Regions from separate parts of the Rhizobium sp. 05N49 genome, predicted to be linked through region 1. Evidence: predicted binding sites of a transcription regulator. Region 1 holds the regulator's gene; the other holds the start of a gene.
What was found. Region 1 encodes LexA, which represses DNA repair genes until DNA is damaged. Its sites were predicted from a motif close to TGTTCNNNNTGTGTTCNG; they were not measured.

Region 2: AC1DF8_RS02420 (ATP-dependent helicase) is a predicted target of LexA. The motif match lies at 6,807-6,824, and genes of this name have one in related genera.

What each region holds. Positions count from the first base shown of each region.
Region 1 covers NZ_JBFTME010000006.1:362,964-370,992, forward strand. Annotated here, with positions in the region: gene eno (phosphopyruvate hydratase) at 1-995, opposite strand, end outside; gene AC1DF8_RS15390 (methyl-accepting chemotaxis protein) at 1,470-3,281, shown strand; gene kdsA (3-deoxy-8-phosphooctulonate synthase) at 3,295-4,143, opposite strand; gene AC1DF8_RS15400 (VOC family protein) at 4,140-5,027, opposite strand; gene lexA (transcriptional repressor LexA) at 5,223-5,948, shown strand; gene AC1DF8_RS15410 (ComEC/Rec2 family competence protein) at 5,929-8,029, opposite strand, start outside.
Region 2 covers NZ_JBFTME010000001.1:465,054-473,082, reverse strand. Annotated here, with positions in the region: gene AC1DF8_RS02460 (aminopeptidase P family protein) at 1-346, shown strand, start outside; gene AC1DF8_RS02455 (AzlD family protein) at 356-664, opposite strand; gene AC1DF8_RS02450 (AzlC family ABC transporter permease) at 666-1,397, opposite strand; gene AC1DF8_RS02445 (DUF2164 domain-containing protein) at 1,532-1,783, shown strand; gene pncA (bifunctional nicotinamidase/pyrazinamidase) at 1,836-2,459, opposite strand; gene AC1DF8_RS02435 (GNAT family N-acetyltransferase) at 2,667-3,176, opposite strand; gene AC1DF8_RS02430 (hypothetical protein) at 3,173-3,499, opposite strand; gene AC1DF8_RS02425 (EF-hand domain-containing protein) at 3,616-4,110, opposite strand; gene AC1DF8_RS02420 (ATP-dependent helicase) at 4,272-6,764, opposite strand; gene AC1DF8_RS02415 (hypothetical protein) at 6,937-7,215, shown strand; gene AC1DF8_RS02410 (YoaK family protein) at 7,225-7,902, opposite strand; gene AC1DF8_RS02405 (glyoxalase) at 7,933-8,029, opposite strand, start outside.

The sequences.
Region 1 (8,029 bases):
GAGTTGGCGACGCCCATGCGGATACCGTCGCGCAGGCGAGCCGAATTGGTGACGAACAAATCGTCGCCAACCAGCTGGCACTTCTTGCCGGCGAGATCGGTCAGCGTCTTCCAGCCTTCCCAGTCGTCTTCAGCCATGCCGTCTTCGATGGAGATGATCGGATACTTGGCAGCGAGTTCTGCCAGGTACTCGGCCATGGCGCCTGGCTCGAGCGTGCGGCCTTCGCCTTCCAGTACGTACTTGCCGTCCTTGAAGAATTCGGTCGAGGCGCAATCGAGGCCGAGGCACATGTCGTCGCCCGGCTTGTAGCCGGCTTTCTCGATCGACTTCATGATGAAATCGAGGGCTTCCGGAGCGCTCTTTAGGCCCGGTGCGAAGCCGCCTTCGTCACCGACGTTGGTGTTGTGGCCCTGTGCCGCCAGTTCCTTCTTCAGCGTGTGGAAAACTTCCGAACCCATGCGGACGGCTTCGCGGATCGAATCTGCGCCGACCGGCAGGATCATGAATTCCTGGAAGTCGATCGGGTTATCGGCATGGGCGCCGCCGTTGATGATGTTCATCATCGGGACCGGCAAAAGGCTTGCGGAGGCACCGCCGACGTAACGGTAGAGCGGCAGGCCGGCAGCCTGCGCTGCAGCCTTGGCGACAGCAAGCGAAACGCCGAGGATGGCGTTGGCGCCGAGGCGCGACTTGTTTGGCGTGCCGTCGAGTTCAATCATGATCTTGTCGATCTGGATCTGGTTTTCAGCATCGATGCCGCCGATCGCGTCGAAGATTTCCGTGTTGGCAGCTTCGACAGCCTTTTCAACACCCTTGCCGAGATAACGCTTGCCGCCATCGCGGACTTCTACGGCTTCGTGCGCGCCGGTCGAAGCACCCGAGGGAACAGCTGCACGGCCCATGCTGCCGTCTTCGAGATAGACGTCGACTTCGACGGTGGGGTTACCACGGCTATCGAGAATCTCGCGGGCGATGATATCGGTAATTGCAGTCATGGTCTCTTCCTGCTCGGTGGGTGGATAAATCGTTTGAAATCGTCTTAATCGAAGGTGCGCAAATTACAATGCCGCAATTTTGCACGTTCAAGCAGCGCATCAGACGTGGCCTATAGCACATTCATGTCAGGGTTTTGAAGGGAACGGCAGTCGTCGGTCAGCATATCCCACCCATCGAAAGATGATAAACAGTCCATCCGGGCAGAATGTTGGCAGGCCGCCACCGTCGATAGCAACCCACGGCTGAAAATCCCTGGAATAGCCCCAATTTTGGACGGTTACATGCCCCTTGATTTCAGCCTTCGGTAACCATCCCGGCTTAATTTTAATACCCGTGTGAGATCCTCAGAAGTCAGTCGTTTCAGCCCTTGGGGCGATACGGAACGGCAGGGATGAAAAGCTGCAGCCTCGCGCCAAAAACAACCAGAACGCGATTTTATCGACTCTCTTGGCGGCATTTCACATGGGGCACAGATGAAACTCAATATTGCACGCAGCCTTGCCATTTTCGGTGCCGTTGTCATCCTCGGACTGGTGACCTCCATCGGCTTGCAGAACTACGCACTCAACATGCTTCGTGTGAACGGGCTGATGTATAAGCAGATCATCTACGGCAAGGATCTTGTCGCCGATATTCTCCCGCCGCCGCTCTATGTCATCGAACCCTACATGCTCGCGCTCGAAGCCGTCGAGCAGCCAGCCTCGGCAAAGGCCAATATCGAACGCATCCAAACGGTTCTGAAGTCGGCTTATGAAGACCGCCGCAAATATTGGTCCGAAACGCCGCTCAGCGCCGATCTCAAGCGCAAGCTTCTCGACAACGTTCTCGTCAAGGGTGACGCGTTCTGGCAGGTCATGAACGAGGAGGCGATACCCGCAATCCTGAAGGGCGACAAGGCCGCCATCGAATCGGCGCTCCCCAAGCTTGCTACGAATTTTCATGTTCACGAAACGGCCGTAAACGAACTCGTGGCGATGGCCAACGCCTTCCAGATGGACGCCGAAAAGCAGGCAGCGGATCAAACGGAACTGCTCTCCGCCGTTACGCTATCGGCCGCCGCGCTTTCCTTCGTGATTATCGTCGTCGGGCTCTACATGTTCCGCCGGCGCGCAATCGTGCCGCTATCGGCGATGCGCGATTATATGGCGGTGCTTGCGAGCGGCGACTATTCCCGCGAAGTTCCCTATGTCAGACGATCCGACGAAATCGGAGAAATGGCGCGCGCGGTCACGGTCTTTCGCGAATCGGCAGAAGAACGCAACGCTATACGCGCGCTGCAGGACGAGGAACGGCAGGTACAGATGCGCCGCGATGCCGAACTGGACGCATCGAAGAGCGTGGAGAATGCCACGCGCCAGCGCGTTATCGAAAGCCTGAGCGCAGGCCTGGAACGTCTCTCACGCGGCGACCTGACCGTGCGTCTCGACGAGCAGTTCGCCAATACTTACGAGAAGCTTCGCGAGACCTTCAACACCAGCATCATCATTCTTTCCGATGCCATGAAAGACATTTATGCCGCCACGAATACGGTCGGCGACAGTTCGCGCGAAATCGCGCTCAGCACCAATGATCTGGCACAGCGCACCGAGAGCCAGGCAGCTTCCCTCGAACAGGCGGCTTCGGCACTGGATCAGATCACGGTCACGGTGAAAAACTCCTCGGAGCGGGCCCATGAAGCCAATGCGATGATGTCAGCCACGAAGGAGAGCGCGGCGCATTCCGCCGAGATTGTTCGTGAAGCAGTGACTGCCATGGAGAAGATCGAGGACTCAGCGGTCAGGATCGGCGATATTATCAACGCCATCGATGAGATCGCCTTTCAGACCAATCTTCTGGCGCTCAACGCGGGTGTCGAGGCAGCACGCGCCGGAGACGCGGGGAAAGGCTTTGCCGTCGTCGCTCAGGAAGTCCGCGAGCTCGCCGGACGCTCCGCCAATCTCGCCAAGGAGATCAAGCTTCTCGTCGAGACGTCGTCGCGACAGGTTTCCGCGGGTGTTGCACTTGTCAACCGTACCGGCGAGGCACTCGGCGATATCGACCGCCAGGTGCTGCAGGTGACGGCGCTGATCGAAGCGATCGTGCGCTCGTCTTCGGAACAGTCGGTCGCGCTCGTCGAGGTCAACGCTGCCGTCAACCGGATGGATCAGGTGACCCAGCAGAATGCATCCATGGTCGAGGAAACGAACGCCGCATGCCAGGAGCTCGGCACCGAGGCGTCCCAGCTCGGGCGCATGCTCTCCCGCTTCGCACTGGAGGAAAAGCGCCCGTCCCGCGCGGCAGCCTGATGCCGCCCGCTGTTCAGGCGGCCTTGGCGATCGCGTCGAAGGCGAGAAGCTTCTCGAGAAGTCGCGGCATGTCCTTGAGGTAGACCATGTTCGGCCCGTCGCAGGGGGCGTTATCAGGATCCTGATGGGTCTCGATAAAGACACCGGCAACGCCGACTGCCACGGCTGCACGGGCCAGCGTCTCCACGAACTGCCGCTCACCTCCGGAGGTTTCCCCCTGCCCGCCAGGCTGCTGGACTGAATGCGTGGCGTCGAAAATGACGGGGGCGCCCGTTGCCGCCATGATCGGCAGTGAACGCATGTCGGAGACCAGCGTATTGTAACCGAAGGACGCACCGCGCTCGCAGAGCAGAATGTTCGGATTGCCGCTCTGGTTCAGCTTGCCGAGCACGTTCTTCATGTCCCAAGGCGCCAGGAACTGGCCCTTCTTGACGTTGATGACGCGGCCGGTCTTGGCAGCCGCGACCAGGAGATCCGTCTGGCGAGACAGAAAGGCTGGTATCTGCAGGATATCGACGACCTTACCCACTTCGGCGCATTGTTCTTCGTTGTGGATGTCGGTCAGAACCGGAATGCCGAGTTCTTTCTTGAGATCGGCGAAAACTTCCAGCCCCTTTTCAAGGCCGACACCGCGTTTGCTCGACAAGGAAGACCGGTTCGCCTTATCGAAGGAGGTCTTGTAGACGAGCCCGATGCCAAGCTTGGCGCAGAGTTCCTTCAATGTGCCGGCAACCATGAACGCATGATCGCGGCTTTCCATTTCGCAAGCGCCAGCAATCAGCGACAGGCGTGAAGCATTGGAGAAGGTGACCTTACCGGCGCCTTCGCCGACCGTCACCACGGAGTTGGTAGTAGAGCTCATGATGTTTCCTCAAAGGCGAAGAGTACGCCCTGGCCGGGCGCAGGCTTCACCAGAATACGGTTACCCTTGCGTGTATAGGTCACCCCGTTAGCAGCCAAATGCGCTTCTGTCACGGCCAGATCGCCGACAGCAAAGCGGATCGCCCGACCGCGCAGACCACGATCGGTATCCGACGTGGCAAGATCGAAATAAGCCTCCAGCCCTTCCGGGGTCATCAGGCTGATCTTTGCGTTTCCGGTGGGCACGTCCAGCCCGAAACTCGTGAGCTCAGTAGATGCGCCTTTTGCCACGGAGCGAACGAACTCACCGAAGGCTGTCGGCTCGGGGGCCGCGAGCGCGATCTCGGCAATGCCTGTGACACCATTGGCATGGGTCTCAAGCGCGGTCCGGTTGGCAGGAAGCGGATTGACGCGTTCGACTGCGAAGAGAAAGAAATCCGGTGCCCGCAGGTCGCCAGCGAAGGCGAGCCGGAAGCCGGCAATATTCTCCGTGCCATCCGGCATTTTAACAGGGCGCTCGAACTGCAGCACAGAACCGGCACTCATACTGTCCTTCACGAATCGAGCATGTTCGTGCTTTGCATCTGCCGTCGCAAAGGCAATCGCGGACAGTCCTTCGCTGCCGCAGCGGAAGCGAAAAGCCTGATTGCGGGCGGTGAACACATTGCCATCGTGTGCTGTCTCCTCGCTCTCTTCGACGCTCGCGACACCCAGGGGCTCCAGATAGGATTTGTCGGCAAAGAAAACGCAGGCATTTTCGGTCCCAAAAGGATGACGGGCATCCGGCGCCACAGTGAAACCAAGCTTGCCCAGTCTTTCGCGGGCAAGGTCGATATCGGTAACCGGCAAAACGAGATGATCGATTGCAAGCGTATCTTGGCTCATTAGGTCCCCTCCAACAGTCACAAGGAGATGTGCTTCAGCAGGTGTTGCGAGACAAGGCCGGGAAGGCCCGGGCGCGAGAAAAATAAAATTCTCACCAGAATGGACAGAAGTTTTACGAAAATTTAGCTACTTGCGGAACACATATGGAACATATAGTGTCCGTTCTGGATTTGTTTCAAGACTGGGGTGCACGCCATGCTTACGCGCAAACAACAGGAACTCCTTCTTTTCATTCACGAAAGGATGAAGGAGTCGGGCGTTCCTCCGTCTTTCGACGAGATGAAGGATGCGCTGGATCTGGCCTCGAAATCCGGTATTCACCGGCTGATCACGGCGCTTGAGGAGCGCGGCTTCATTCGCCGGCTTCCGAACCGGGCACGCGCGCTCGAAGTCATCAAACTGCCGGAGGCCTACAGCCCCAGCCTGCAGCCACGTCGCGGCTTTTCACCGAGCGTCATCGAAGGCAGCCTCGGCAAGCCGCAGCCCGTTGCAGCGCCGGCTCCGGCAAAGCCAGCGCCCGCTGCCGATAACGGCAACTCGGTCTCCGTCCCGGTCATGGGCCGCATCGCTGCCGGTGTGCCAATCTCGGCAATCCAGAACAATACGCATGACATCACCGTTCCTGCCGATATGCTCGGCTCCGGCGAACATTATGCGCTCGAAGTTCGCGGCGACTCGATGATCGAAGCCGGCATCTTCGATGGCGACACCGTCATCATCCGAAATGGCAGCACCGCCAACCCGGGTGATATCGTCGTTGCCCTCGTCGACGACGAGGAAGCAACACTCAAGCGCTTCCGGCGCAAGGGTGCATCGATTGCGCTCGAGGCTGCAAACCCTGCCTATGAGACCCGAATTTTCCCACCGGATCGAGTGAAGGTTCAGGGAAAGCTCGTCGGCCTCATTCGCCGCTATCACTGACCGGTGACTGGCTTGCGTCTGCGAATGTATCGCTGCGCCAGTCATAGGCGCGGTGGCGCATCCAGGGGCGTTGCAATGGGCCGAATGCGGTTGCGACATCGATTCCACTATCTGTGAAGCGAAGCTCGACAGAACCTGACTTGCGCAGCGTCTCGGCGGTAAAGAGCAGCGCGCCGGAACGGCAACGGTCGAAGCGCAATCGGACAGGAGTTACGACAATATCGGCCGTATCGCAGGCCGGCCCCAGATAGGCAGCGTTTTCGATGACAGTCAGTTTCTTTCCATTGCCCAGCAAGGCGGTACACCAGGCGCGCTTTTGGCAAGAGAATCGTGACGTTGGGCTGATGGCGAGTGCCTGCCTCATTGTCTCTCTGGCTTCATTCTGTTGATCGGTTGACAGCTGCAATCTTTTGCCATCGGACACGGTGGGTGTGTTGGTGGCTTGAAGCATAACCGGCTTCTGATGCTCTTCGATGGCAAGTGCCCTCTGCCATTGTTCGAAAATGAAGGCTGGCGGCTTTTCACGGTTTGAAGCCATTGCCTCTCCGTCGATTAGAGCGACCAGGCTGCCGTCTTCCGAGATGGTGACGTCGGGCATCGCTTCTGATGGAAGCAACACAACAGCGAACGTTGAAACAGTGATTATTACGGTTCCGATATGCCGCAACCGGGTTCTGAGCAAGGTCAGCAACAGGAAGCCGAAGACGGCTGCCGGAAAGTACCAGCCGGGTAAGCGGGCAACATCTATATTGCCGCCCCACCCCGCCACCGCCTTTGCAATGGCGATCACCAGGTCGAGCCCGAACCCTGCCACCGGCCATAGCCAGCCATCCAGACCAAAAGGCATCAGCAGCATCGCCAGCATGCCGGCCGGCATGACGATGAATGAAATAACCGGCATGGCCGCGAGATTTGCCGGCAGGCCATAAGCAGTCAGCCGGTGGAAATGTTCGATCGAAAACAGCGCCGTCGAGAACCCACCGATGAGAGACGTCAGGAAAATGCCGCCGAAGAAGCCGCCGACCATGAAGAAAGGTTTCATGATCGGAAGTTTGGCAAAGGCATTTTCCCGCATCGGCCGCCCTTTCCAGAGGTCGTATCCGGCGACCAGGGCAAGTGTTGCGGCGAAAGACATCTGGAAGCTCGGTCCGAGCACTTCCGATGGTGAGACCGCGAGGATCACGAGAGCCGACAGCGCCACGTTTCTGAGGCTGATCGACGGCCGATCGAAGAAGACGGCAACCAGCATGATCGCCATCATGATGAAGGCGCGTTCGGCTGAAACGGCAAAACCCGAGATCAGATAGTAAGCCGTCACCGCAGCGAGTGCACCGGCAGCCGCGATCTTCTTGGTCGGCCACGCCTGCGCAATACCGGGGAACAGGCTGAGAATCACGCGCAGCCCGACAAAGAAGATACCGGCGGAGAGTGCCATATTGAGGCCGGAGATCGCCACGATGTGGGCAAGGCCGGACTGCCGCAGTGCCTCCGTCGTTTCATCCGAGATCGCTCGTCTCTCATCGGTGACAAGTGAAGCGGCAAAGGCCCCGGTGTCGCCCGGCAGAGTGGAGCGGATCCGATCGCCGATGCCGCTTCGCAGGCGGTAGAACCACTCCAGTGCGGCCTCGCCGACAGAGCTCGCTTGTTCCGGCTGTTCTGTAACCTTCTTCGGTGCTCCATAGAAGAAGCCGTTAGCACCGATGCCGTCAAAATAGGCGCTGAAGGCAAAATCGTTGAGGTGAGGAAGCGCGGGTCCTGCCGGAGGCGTCAGACGGGCCCTGCCCTCTATGATATCGCCGAGTTCAAAGGGCCGGGCGGCGCCGCGTACGAGCACAGAGATGCGCTCGGGAGGACGCTTGATTTCGGGGGCATCAGTGCCGGCGACGTCAAGGATATAACGCCAGCGCCCTTCACCATCGCCTTCTCGCCGTTCGACCCGGCCAGTCAGCGTTGTCGTCACGGCTGAATCGAGGATCAGCGTCCTTGCCCGCCATGTTTCGATCTGTGCCGAGAGCATTCCGCCGGCAAAGAGAAGCAGGGCAAGCAGTATTGCCCGCAGTCTCGTCCGGGCGTGGCCGCAG
Region 2 (8,029 bases), on a different contig from region 1:
GCAGCGCATTTCGCGGCTTTCGACGCAGGAACTGCTGCCGGGCATGATCCTGTCAAACGAGCCGGGTTATTACCGGCCGGGCCATTTCGGCATCCGCATCGAGAACCTGATCTATGTGCGGGAGGCGGAAGCCGTCGAGGGCGGCGACATGCCGATGCTCGGCTTCGAAACGCTGACCTTCTGCCCGATCGACCGCAACATCGTCATTCCTGAATTGCTGACGCATGACGAGCTGCACTGGTTCAATGACTATCACCATCGCACGCGCGAAGCGCTGATGCCGCTGATCCACGACCATGACGTCAAGGCATGGCTGGAAAATGCGACGCTGCCGCTGGAATACTGAGCCTCAGGTTTAAAGACCGATCGTGTGCCGCCAGGTCATGACGATGATCCAGGCGGCCACGAGCATCCAGGTATGCGAGAAGCGCAGGCCGATGACGAGGGCGACCGCAAGCGCCAGCTTCGAATCCCAGCCGCCGATGAAGAAGGCGGGCGCCACGAGCGTCGTCAGCACCGCCGCCGGTACGGCATTGAGTGCTGCTTCCATGCGCGGCGGAATGCGCTTCATCTTGGTGATCAGGATGTAGCCGCCGATGCGCGTCGCATAGGTCGCGGCTGCGGCGGCCAGGATCACGAGAGCCATGTGGAGATCGAATTGCATCTCAGACCTCGTGATTTTCGGTGTTGAGGGCGTCGGCTTCGAGATCCGGCTCCTCGGCAGGCAGAGGCATCAGCGCAGCCAGGATGATGCCGGCCGCAGCCCCCAGGCTCACATGCCAGGGCGAGCCCACGAAATGATAGGCAATGACCGAGGCGACGGCGCTCGTCAGCGCCACCGGCAGGAAATTGTCGCGTTTGCGGAAGCCGAGCACGATGCCGAGGAAATAGGTCGGCAGCAGGATATCGAGGCCGATCGTCTTGGGATCGCCTATAAGGGTACCGAGCATGCCACCGATGAGGCTGATCAGAACCCAGGGGATGTAGATGATGATGCCGAAGCCGAGATACCAGGTGAAGGTAACCGGCGTCCCGGCCTCGCCGCGCTTGACGGTTTCGGCAAATTGCGGATCGACCAGCAGGAAGAAGGTGAAGAACTTCTGCAGCGCGGTGAAGTGCCTGATGTAGCGGGCAATCGCTGCTGAATAGAGCACGTGGCGGAAATTGACGGCGAGGATGGAGAGAACGATCACCCAAGCCTGCACATTGTGGCCGAAAAGCTCGATACCGACCAGCTGGCTGGCGCCTGCATAGACGGAGGCGCTCATGAAAGTAAGTTCTGATAGCGACATGCCCTGCTCGGCGGCAAGGGCGCCGAACAACGCTCCGAACGGGGCAGAGGCGAGCGCCACGGGAAAGCCGCCCCGCAACCCTTCGACAAAGTCGGCGCGATTCATGGGATTACGTCCTGTTGGAATTGAAATTTCCCTCTATGGTGTCTCACCTGCGGCGGCAATTGAATTTCCTTGATTCACCAATCGATTTTGCTGAAGCGTTACCGGTTTACGTCACCGGCGAGGCGAGGGAGACAATGAAGAAGATCGAATTTTCCAAGGAAGAAAAGGCGGAGATCGTTTCGCAGATCCGCCAATATTTCGATCGCGAACTCGACCCGATCGGCGTGCTGCCGGCCGAATTCCTGCTGGAATTCTTCGCCGAAAAGATCGGACCCTATTTCTATAATCGCGGGCTCAGAGATGCGCACGCCGCCTTCGTGAAGAAGATGGAGGATTTCGGCGAAGAGATTTATCTGCTGGAGCGTGAGGAAGGGACGAAAGACTGAACAAGCCGTAGTTTGCGCATGTCTTTATCCCAAAAGCATTGCGCGGCCTGCGTCAGGCGAGAATATCGGCGCTCTTGACGATATCGATGCCGTGCCCACGCATCTCGTCGATCGCAGCAGCCACACCCTCGGGCGAGATGCCACGGCTCGCGTCCTCGATGAGACGGACCTTGACGCCGGGAATGAGTTCCAGTGCATCGAGTGCAGAGAATTTGACGCAATAGTCGGTTGCCAGCCCGCAGACATCGAGCTCCGTCACACCCTGATCGACCAGGAAATCGGCCAGGCCTGTCAGGGCATGCTGATCGTTGTCGCGGAAGGCGGAATAGCTGTCGACGTTCCTGTTTTCGCCCTTCTGCTGGATAAGGTCGATTTGAGCCGAGTGGAGTTTGGGATGCAGCTCGGCGTCGCGCGTATATTGCACGCAGTGATCTGGCCACAACATCTGCGGCTTGCCGGAGAGTTCGCCTATCTCGAAAGGTTGCTTGTCAGGATGCGAGGAGGCGAAACTTCCGTGATCGGCGGGATGCCAATCCTGCGAGGCGACGATAAGATCGTATTTGCCGCTGTCGATGAGGCTGTTGGCGACGGGGACGACTTCGTCGCCTTCGAGAACCGGCAGGTTGCCTCCGGGGCAGAAGCCATTCTGAATATCGACAAGCAGCAGCGCCTTCATCAAGCTATCCCTTACGCATATCGCATCGCAAAATGCCAATCACATTCGGCGCAATCAACTAGTGGATTTCCGGGGGGCCGGGCGCAAGTCCTATTTCTAGTATGAAGAGTGGCAAATCGCTGCATCAACGTATTTTTCTGTTGCCGTTCGCGCTTTACGCGAAAGCGGCAAGTATTTCGCGTTTTATATTAGGATTTATGCATGCGGCTATGGAGCCGGATGCCTGAAAACCAGATCATCGGGATCTCCGTCCTGACGCGCTGCCGTTGCATCCGGCACGGCGCCCAGCCGCTCGGCCAGCCGGATCGACCTCACATTGGGGCGGGCGATATAGCTCACCAGTGTCGTCAGGCCGCGCACAGCAAAGGCCCAATCGCGCAAGGCAACGGCTGCCTCATAGGCATAACCCTTACCCTCGGCCTGCGGATAGACGAGCCAGCCGAGTTCCTTTTCAGGAAACAGCGGGCCGTGATTGATGCCGACCTGGCCGAGGCATTGCCCCGTAACCCGATCCTCCATCATCAGGGCGCCGTGGCCTTCAAGCGTCCAGAGCGCGACATCGTGGCAGAACATGCCCCAGGCGGCCTTGGTCGAATGCGGACCGCCCATGTAGAGGGCGCGGTCGGAGATCATCAGCGCATGATAGTCCGGCCAGTCTGCCATGACGGGAGCCCGCAGGATCAATCGTTCGGTGTGAAGGGTCGGTATGGTCGTCATCGGATGTCGTGTGCCTGCGTGGACCTGGATTGAAGGTAAGTCGCAATTGCATCCACGGTTTGAATCGCGGCATCTTGAATCACGTCACTAACAGGTCCGAGGCCCATTTTGATGACGACGATCTCTTCTAGGTAAGCAGCGACTGCCGCGGGCATCGAGCCGTGAAGGAGCATATTGGCGGCGTGTAGAAGATAGGAATCGTATTCGCTGGTGGCGGTCGTTCGCCATGCCGGATCATCTACTTGCCTGATGCCGATCGGATCCCAGTGATCCCAGCCAATCCGGCGCAGTATTTTCATATCAACTGTTGAATGATCAGCCATTTCTGCAGCCTCTCCGATAAATCAGGCCCGCGCAAGCAGCGGCGAAGGGAGAAGTCTGCGACCTCGTAAAGCGTTTGGCCCAATCAGCGAGGCTCCCCCGGCGGAGCCTCATTGCATCAGGCCGTCTTGTCGCTCTCGCCGGTGGCTACGGGCGAGTTACCATAGGTCGTCTGGTATGCGCGAAGCGCGGTCTGCATGTCGGTCAGGACTTTGGCCATCAGGCCGCCGTCCTGATCGTCACCGCCGGCGGCGGCAATCTTCTGCGGATCGGCGGAAAGAAGTTCCGATGTGGTCAACTTGCCGTCGCCATTCGCATCCAGGGCAGCGAGCGCACCCTTGGAGTCATCACCGTTGTCATCGGTGCCGGCCTTGTTGTCGTCGTCCGTCTTCTGGAGCGAGAGCATGAGCGCCAGGATATCGGCTGCGATCTTCTGAACGACATCGGAGCCGGACGAATCGTCATCTCCGGCGGACGAGGGGTTGGTGGACGAGGACTTTGAAGCGGCGGCAAGCTCGTCCGCAGAGACGACGCCGTCACCGTTCTTGTCGAGAGGATTGAGAGGGGCTTGGTACTGGGTCAGCGTGCTGCCCAGAGCTGAAACACTGGTCACTTGAACCTCCTTTGAAGGTCTTGTGAAGCCTGCCTTTCATGGGCGGGCAATGACCGGGCTAAGCCTGATCGCGAGTCGGGTCAAAGCGGCGTTTTGTCATCTGGAGAAGCGCGTTCGGCTGCGCGTGTGATTCCCGACCACACGCCAAGGAAGGTGAGCGGTCAGACCCGCTCCACAAATCCGTCGAGCACCCGCTTCTGGCCGGCGCGATCGAAATCGATCGTCAGCTTGTTGCCTTCGATGCCGGATATGGAGCCGTTGCCGAACTTGATGTGGAAGACTCGATCGCCGAGAGCGAAGCGTGAGGGTTCGGTGGCTGTGGATTTCGCCACCAGTTCGCCCTCGATCGTGCGGCCGCGCGGGCCGCTTTCGCCGTAGCCGATGCGCTCCACGGCGTGGCCGGAGCGGGTGCCCCAGTTGTCGCGGGTGGCGTCGGTCTTGTTGGCCTGGGCGCGTTTCCAGCCGGGCGTGGAATAGGAATTGGCGAAGGGGTCGGCCTTGTCGAAGCGGGACTGGCCATAACCGCCGCCGCGGCCGTAGCCACCGTAATTCTGCTCCATCTCGGCCACTTCCACATGGGTTTCGGGCAGCTCGTCGAGGAAACGCGAGGGGATGGTCGATTGCCAGAGGCCGTGGATGCGGCGGTTCGAGACGAACCAGATGTGGCAGCGGTGCTTGGCGCGGGTGATGCCGACATAGGCGAGGCGGCGTTCTTCCTCGAGGCCGGCGCGGCCGGACTCATCGAGGGAGCGCTGATGCGGGAAGAGGCCTTCCTCCCAGCCGGGCAGGAAGACGGTGTCGAATTCCAGACCCTTGGCCGAGTGCAGCGTCATGATGGAGACGGCGTCGAGATTTTCGTTGGTCTCGGCATCCATGACGAGGGAGACGTGCTCGAGGAAGCCGCGCATGGATTCGAAGCTGTCCATCGAGCGGATGAGTTCCTTGAGGTTTTCAAGGCGACCCGGCGCTTCGGCGCTCTTGTCGTTCTTCCACATGTCGGTATAGCCCGACTCTTCGAGGATCTGCTCGGCAAGCTCGGTATGCGGTGTGTTTTCAAGCAGTTCCTGCCAGCGGCGGAAAGATTGAATCACGTCGAAAAGGGCCTTGCGGGCCTTCGGCTTCAGCTCGTCCGTTTCGATCATGTCGGCAGCAGCGGCCAGCATCGGGATATCGCGGGCGCGGGCATAATCATGAAGCGCGCGTACCGTCGTATCGCCGAGGCCGCGTTTGGGCGTGTTGATGATGCGCTCGAAGGCGAGGTCGTCGGCCGACTGCGAGACCAGGCGGAAATAGGCCATGGCATCGCGGATCTCGAGGCGCTCGTAGAAGCGCGGGCCCCCGATGACGCGGTAGTTCAGCCCGAGGGTGACAAAGCGGTCTTCGAATTCGCGCATCTGGAAGGAGGCGCGCACCAGGATCGCCATGTCGTTCAGCAGATGCTTCTTGCCGTCGGCATCGCCGCGCTGCAGGCGCTCGATTTCCTCGCCAATGGCGCGGGCTTCCTCCTCCGAATCCCAGGAGGCGTGCACCTGCACCTTGACGTCGTCAGGATCGGAGCGGTCGGTGAAGAGCGTCTTGCCGAGGCGGCCTTCATTGTGGGTGATGAGATGGGCGGCGGCACCGAGGATATGGGCCGTCGAGCGGTAGTTGCGCTCCAGCTTGATGACCTTGGCGCCGGGGAAATCCTTTTCGAAGCGCAGGATATTGTCCACCTCAGCGCCACGCCAGCCATAGATCGACTGGTCGTCGTCGCCAACGCAGCAGACATTCTGTGGCTCGCCCTTGGCGCGCTGGGCGAGAAGCCGCAGCCACATGTACTGGGCGGTGTTGGTGTCCTGGTACTCGTCGACGAGGATGTAGCGGAACTTCTGGTGATATTCCTTCAAGAGGTCCGGCTGCTTGCGGAAGATCGCGATCGGATGCATCAGGAGATCGCCGAAATCGCAGGCGTTCAGCGTCGACAGGCGGTTCTGATAGGCGAAATAGAGATCGCGGCCGCGGCCATTGGCAAAAGCGCGCGCATCTCCCTCAGGAATATCGGCAGGGCCGAGGCCCTTGTTTTTCCAGGTATCGATCATGCCGGCGAACTGCTTGGCCGGCCAGCGCTTGTCGTCGAGGCCTTCGGCCTGGATCAGCTGCTTGATGAGGCGGACCACATCATCTGTATCGAGGATGGTGAAATCGGAGCGCAGGCCGACGAGCTCGGCATGGCGGCGCAGGAGCTTGACGCCGATCGAGTGGAAGGTGCCGAGCCAGGGCATGCCTTCGACGGCGCCGCCGACGAGAAGGGCGATACGTTCCTTCATCTCGCGGGCGGCCTTGTTGGTGAAGGTCACGGCGAGGATCTGCGAGGGGAAGGCGCGACCGGTCTGGAGGATATGGGCGATGCGGGTGGTCAGCACGCGCGTCTTGCCGGTGCCGGCGCCGGCGAGCACGAGGACCGGGCCTTCCAGCGTCTCGACCGCTTCGCGCTGTTCCGGGTTCAGGCCGGCGAGGTAGTCGGGGCGGCCGCCATCGCGGGCTGCCATGGCGCGGGCGGCAATGCCGCCGCCGGCGGCGGGCGCCCTTGCTGGAGCGGCAGGCTGTTGCGGCTTGCGCGGCGCATCGCCCGGTTCCTCGTCGAAGAAGGGCATATCGTCGAAACTATTGCTCATGGCGCGTAATGTAGTGATTCGGGAAGGAAAGACCAGAAAAGATGTTCTGCTTTCATTCCCAGCGGCTGCGCTATCCTCAGCAGGTTTGGTTGCCCGGTCGGGAAGCCTGCGCAGGAGTTGTGGTCCTCCTGGACCTCAACTATGGTTTCGCGCCAGCCATCGGGAGAGCCATATGCATGTCATCGCCATTCTTGCCAATCTCATCCTGCTGATCGCCGTTGTCGCGCTGATCGCGGCGAATGGTTTGCCGGACAGTGGTGAAGGCCTCGGAACCGTCCTCGCCGCGATCGTGTCTCCCGTGTTGAGCACGATCGCCTTGCTGCGCCGTAATGGATCGGTTGCTGAACTCATTTCGCTTGAGATTCGGGCACGCAAGGCGACGCTGCGACAGCGAATTGCCGTGGCTGAGGCTGCGACCGCCGGCAGCGGCATCAGCGGCATCAGCGGCTAAGGGCCGTTCTCAGGCAGCCTTCGGCCCGGCAAAGGCCAGGCAGACCGACACCAGGGCAAAGAGCGGTGGTAGCGCCAGGCACCAGATGCCGACGGTAGCAAAGAGCAGGGCGGCCAGGCCGCAGCCGAGCGCGAAAGCGGCCACTGCAATTGCCATGCGCGACAGGCGGCCTTTCACTGTCTTTGCCTGATCTCCTGACATGCCATGGGCGAGATCGCCGAGATCGATCATGATCTGCGTCGTCGTGCCGGTCATCAGCGTGCTCGGCGGTGACGCGCCGAGATGGATGCGGTGAGCGGCGTTCTGGACCGCCATGGCGATGACGAGCAGCATGCCGGTTGCGACCAACGGCAGGCCATCCGGATTGGTGAAGGGCGAAAGCCAGATGGCGCAGGCGCCGCCAGCGATCAGGAACAATAGCTTGATGACGAGCAGGATGCGCAAACCCTTCTCGTCACCGGCGGGTACCTTGTAGGTGAGGTAGCGCAGCAGGAGGATCGTCAGGCAGAAGACGGGCAGCGCCAGAAGCTTGGCGATGATGCCCGACGTGCCGTGGGTCAGCGCTGCACCAAGGGTGACGAAGTTGCCGGTGACATGGGCGGGAAAGAGACCTCCAAGTGCCAGGAAGCCTGCTGTATCGACATAACCACCGGTAAAGCTCAGAAGCACGGGCAGGGCTGGGCGCATCGGTCTTTTCCCCCTCTGTATATTCGTTCGTCAGTGTGCCGCGACGGCGTGGATTTCGGCAATATAGCCGCCCGGAAATTCCACCATGGCTGCTCGGCGCTCGCCGGACTGATAGGGCTCGACGAGG